Regions from separate parts of the Serratia sp. TSO36 genome, predicted to be linked through region 1. Evidence: riboswitches for the same ligand, from Rfam matches in the RefSeq annotation. Region 1 holds a riboswitch; the other holds the start of a gene.

Region 1 (2,196 bases):
ATCCACGCCCAGCTGGTTAGGCACGGTCAGCAGCAGCGTATCCGCTTCGGCGATGGCCTCGTCCTGCGCCAGCTGCTTGATCAGCTCGTCCGGCTCGGCGGCATAGCTGCGGCCGAAGATCGCCCGGGTCTGCGCGTCGATATACCCCAGTTGATCGCCCTCCTTGCCGCCGCCGCCGAAGTAGTTGCGATCCCGCTGATCCACCAGCGCGAAGATGCTGCGGCTGACGGAAACCCGCGGCTCGCGCGCATGGCCCGCCTCTTGCCAGGCGGCGCGGTAGGCGCGGATCTGCTTGGCCTGCTGGATATGGAAGGGTTCACCGGTTTCGTCGTTCTTGAGCGTCGAGCTTTGCAGGTTCATGCCCAGCTTCGCCGCCCAGACGGCGGTGGCGTTCGAACCGGCGCCCCACCAGATGCGGTCGCGCAGCCCGGCGGAAAACGGCTCCGGCCGCAGCAGCCCGGGCGGATTCGGGAACATCGGCTGAGGATTGGGCTCGGCGAACCCTTCACCGCGCAGCGCTTCCAGGAACACTTCGGTGTGGCGGCGAGCCATGTCCGCGTCGCTCTCGCCGTCGGCCGGGGCATAGCCGAAATAGCGCCAGCCGTCGATCACCTGCTCCGGCGAGCCGCGGCTGATGCCAAGCTGCAGCCGCCCGCCGGCGATCAGATCCGCCGCGCCGGCGTCTTCCACCATGTACAGCGGATTTTCATAACGCATGTCGATCACGCCGGTGCCGATCTCGATGCGTTGGGTTTTGGCGCCGATGGCGGCCAGCAGCGGGAACGGCGACCCCAGCTGGCGTGCGAAGTGGTGTACGCGAAAATAGGCGCCGTCCGCCCCCAGATCTTCGGCGGCGACCGCCAGATCGATGGACTGCAGCAGCGCATCCGCCGCGGAACGGGTGCCGGACTGGGCGGAAGGCGACCAGTGGCCAAACGAGAGAAAACCAATCTTTTTCATCGGGCATCATCCTCAGAGGCAAAATCATCGGCCTACAGTGACAAAAACCGCGCGCCCTGCGCCAGCAAAATCGCCCCCGATCGCACTAAACGAACCGATTGCCGCCGCGCCGCCCGGCGATTGTAATCAAAAAACAAATGTCGTATAACAAGCAGCTCCGAGGGGTGTCCTGTTACGGGCTGAGATGGCGCAAGCCGAACCCTTTGAACCTGATCTGGGTCATGCCAGCGAAGGGACGGTTAGGCAACAACGCTCTCACCCGTTGCCTGTTCATACCCCAGCGTGCCCGGATCTCCACTGACTCAAGGAGGTCCCATGTCCATCACCACCCTGTTCGAAAGCGGTCTTTACGGCCGGCTGCGCCAACAAGCCGGCAGCCACTGGCAGGACTACGTCGATCACCCGTTTCTGCAGCAGCTGGCCGCCGGCACCTTGCCCGAACGCGCGTTTCGCCGCTACCTGACCCAGGACTATCTGTTCCTGCTGCACTTCGCCCGCGCCTACGCGCTGCTGGTCAGCAAGCTGCGCACCCTGCCGGAGATGCGCGCCGCCACCGCCTCGCTCAACGGTATCGTCGCCGAACTGCCGCTGCACGTGGCCTACTGCGCCGAATGGGGGCTAAGCGAAGCGCAGATCGCCTCCCAGCCGGAAGCGGCGGAAACCATGAACTATACCCGCTACGTGCTGGATATCGGCCATGCCGGCGACGCCCTCGATCTGCTGGCCGGCCTGCTGCCCTGCGTGGCCGGCTATGCTGAAATCGGCCTGCGGCTGCTGCACGATCCCGCCACCCAAATAGAGGGCAATCCTTACGCCTCCTGGATCCGCAACTACGGCGACGAGGGCTATCTGGCCGGCGTGCGCGCCGCCATCGAGCTGCTGGAAACCGTCGGCCACCAGCGCGGCGCACCAGGCCGCTTCACCGAGCTGGCGCAGATTTTCACCACCGCCACCCAGCTGGAATCGGCATTTTGGCAAATGGGGCTGAACGCCTCATGACCACCCCGCGTCTCCCGCCCGGCATCCAGGTGCGGGATCTCAGCCTGCGTTTCGGTCAGCAAATCGTCTTCGACCGGCTGAGCTTCGACATCGCCGGCGGCAGCTTCGTCGCCCTGCTCGGCGCCAGCGGCGCCGGCAAAACCAGCCTGCTGAAGATCATCGCCGGCCTGGCGCAGGCCACCTCAGGCACGGTGACCGGCAGCGACGGCCTGCCGATCGCCGGGCGCATCGCCTACA
Region 2 (2,196 bases), on a different contig from region 1:
CCGCACAGCGTCGCCAGCCAGCCCTGGCGCCCATAGACGCTGAGCAGGCCGAACACCGCCACCAGCACCGGCAGCACCAGCGTCATGGCGCACAGCCGCAGCAGCAGCTGACGGCCGGGGAAACGGCGGCGATAGAGCGCGCGTGCCAGCAGAACGGCGGGCAGCACCGAAATCAGCGCCGACAGTAGCGCCTGCCAAAAGGTGAAGCGCACCACGTGCCACAGGTAGCTGTCCTGCCACAGGCCGTGCCAGTCGCTGTCCGGCGCGTGACGCCACAGCGAGCCCATTGCCAGCGCGGCGACCAGCAGGATCACGCCGGCGGCCAGCAGCCCCGGCCAGAGCCAGCGGGGGATCAGCGGCTGACGGCGGTTTGCCATGCCCGGATCCAGCCGCCACGTTGTTTGGCCACCTCTTCGGCGCTGTATTGCAGCGCGGTCTGCGGCACGTTCATCTGCTCAAAGCCGACGGGCAGTGGGGTGTTGATCACCGGGTACATCCAGTTGCCGGTCGGGATGGTGTTCTGGAACGCCGGCGTCACCATGAACTGCATGAAGCGCTCCGCCAGCTCCGGCTGTTTGGCGGCCTTCAGCTTGCCCGCCACTTCCACCTGCAGGTAGTGGCCTTCGCTGAACGTGGCGGCGGCGTAGAGATCTTTTTTCTCTTCGATCAGGTGATAGGCGGGAGAGGTGGTGTAGCTGAGCACCAGATCGCCTTCGCCTTTCAGGAACAGGCCGTAGGCTTCGCTCCAGCCTTTGGTGACGGTGACGGTCTTCTTCGCCAACTGCTGCCAGGCGGCCGGCGCCTTGTCGCCATACACTTTTTGCATCCACAGCAGCAGGCCGAGGCCCGGCGTGCTGGTGCGCGGATCTTCGTAGATCACTTTCCAGTTGCGATCGCTGCTGACCAGCTCCTGCAGGCTTTTCGGCGGGTTCTTTAGTTTTTCTTTGTTGTAGACGAACGCGAAGTAACCGTAGTCGTAAGGCACGAAGGTCGCGTCCTGCCAGCCGCCCGGCACCGTCAGTTTGGCGGTGTCGACGCCGCTCGGCGCGAACAGGCCGGTTTGCTGCGCCGCCTGCAACAGGTTGTTGTCCAGCCCCAGCACCACGTCGGCGGCGCTGTTCTTACCTTCCATGCGCAGGCGGTTCAGCAGCGAGACGCCGTCTTCCAGCGCGACGAACTTCAATTCACAGTCGCACTCGGCTTCGAAGGCTTTTTTCACCGCCGGGCCGGGGCCCCAGTCGGCGGCGAAGGAATCGTAGGTGTAAACCGTCAGCGTCGGCTTGGCGAACACCGGCGCGGCACACAGCAGCAATAAGCAGGGCAGATATGTTTTGACCACGTTGCACTCCTGAAAAATAAGGGGGCAAGGGCATCTGAGGGGGCGAGGCGGCGTCGCCGGTTCGCTGGGCTCAAATCCCTCCGCCGGTATTGACCGGATCAGGTTCGACGGGTGTGCTCTCAGCGGAAAATCGGGCTTATCATGCGGCCCGACTTACCGCACCCCGTTGAGACGGCGCTATTGTAAAGATTAACCGACCCGGGCGAAAGGCGCTTATGCCTCCGGCGGGGCAAACCAGGCGGACTTGAAGTCGAACCAGCCGAGGGTGTTCATCCGCACGCCGCGCATGCTGCGCTGGCCGTGCAGCTGCAGCCAGTGGTGGAACAGCGGATGCAGCTGGTGGTTGCTGACCAGACGCTGGCAAAACTCGGCCAGCGGCAAGCGGTTGGCGCGCCACAGCGCCGCGTCCTGCGCCAGATCTTCGTTCATGCAATGCTGCATCAGCGGCAGTTCGTACAGCGTGGCGAACAGCGAAAACTCCAGCGGCAGATAGAAGTTGGCGCTGCCGAGCCACAGATCGCTGCGCGCGTCGCCCTGGTGCCAGGTGGCGTAATCCACGCTTTGCACGATCAGGCGGATGCCGTGCTGCGCCAGCAGCGGTTCGATCGCCTGGCGAATGGCGTGAAACTCCGAATGTTCATTGAAGTGGGTCATCGTCAGTTCGGTCAGGCCCGCGGGCTTGGGCTGCTGCGCCAGCGTGCGGTTGTGGTGCCAGCGCGGCAGCAGGCCGTACGCCGGCGACCAATAGCGCTGGTAGAGCGGCCCGGCGTGGCTCAGCAGCGAAATGGGGTTGATCAATTCGCACAGCCAACTGCGAATGGCGGGGTCGGCGGCCAGCGGAGAACGCTGATCGAACA

Evidence for each region. Region 1 has a riboswitch for thiamine pyrophosphate ahead of ACK3CV_RS16350 (TenA family protein). Riboswitches for the same ligand answer to the same signal wherever they lie in the genome.
Region 2: linked by a shared signal. The riboswitch ahead of thiB (thiamine ABC transporter substrate binding subunit) and the one ahead of ACK3CV_RS16350 (TenA family protein) in region 1 are both predicted to bind thiamine pyrophosphate.

The regions. Positions count from the first base shown of each region.
Region 1 is NZ_JBJZOU010000016.1:105,908-108,103, forward strand. Features, by position in the region: gene ACK3CV_RS16345 (LLM class flavin-dependent oxidoreductase) at 1-960, opposite strand, end outside; TPP riboswitch at 1,111-1,213, shown strand; gene ACK3CV_RS16350 (TenA family protein) at 1,276-1,959, shown strand; gene ACK3CV_RS16355 (ABC transporter ATP-binding protein) at 1,956-2,196, shown strand, end outside.
Region 2 is NZ_JBJZOU010000006.1:206,959-209,154, forward strand. Features, by position in the region: gene thiP (thiamine/thiamine pyrophosphate ABC transporter permease ThiP) at 1-377, opposite strand, end outside; gene thiB (thiamine ABC transporter substrate binding subunit) at 353-1,339, opposite strand; TPP riboswitch at 1,397-1,515, opposite strand; gene sgrR (HTH-type transcriptional regulator SgrR) at 1,553-2,196, opposite strand, start outside.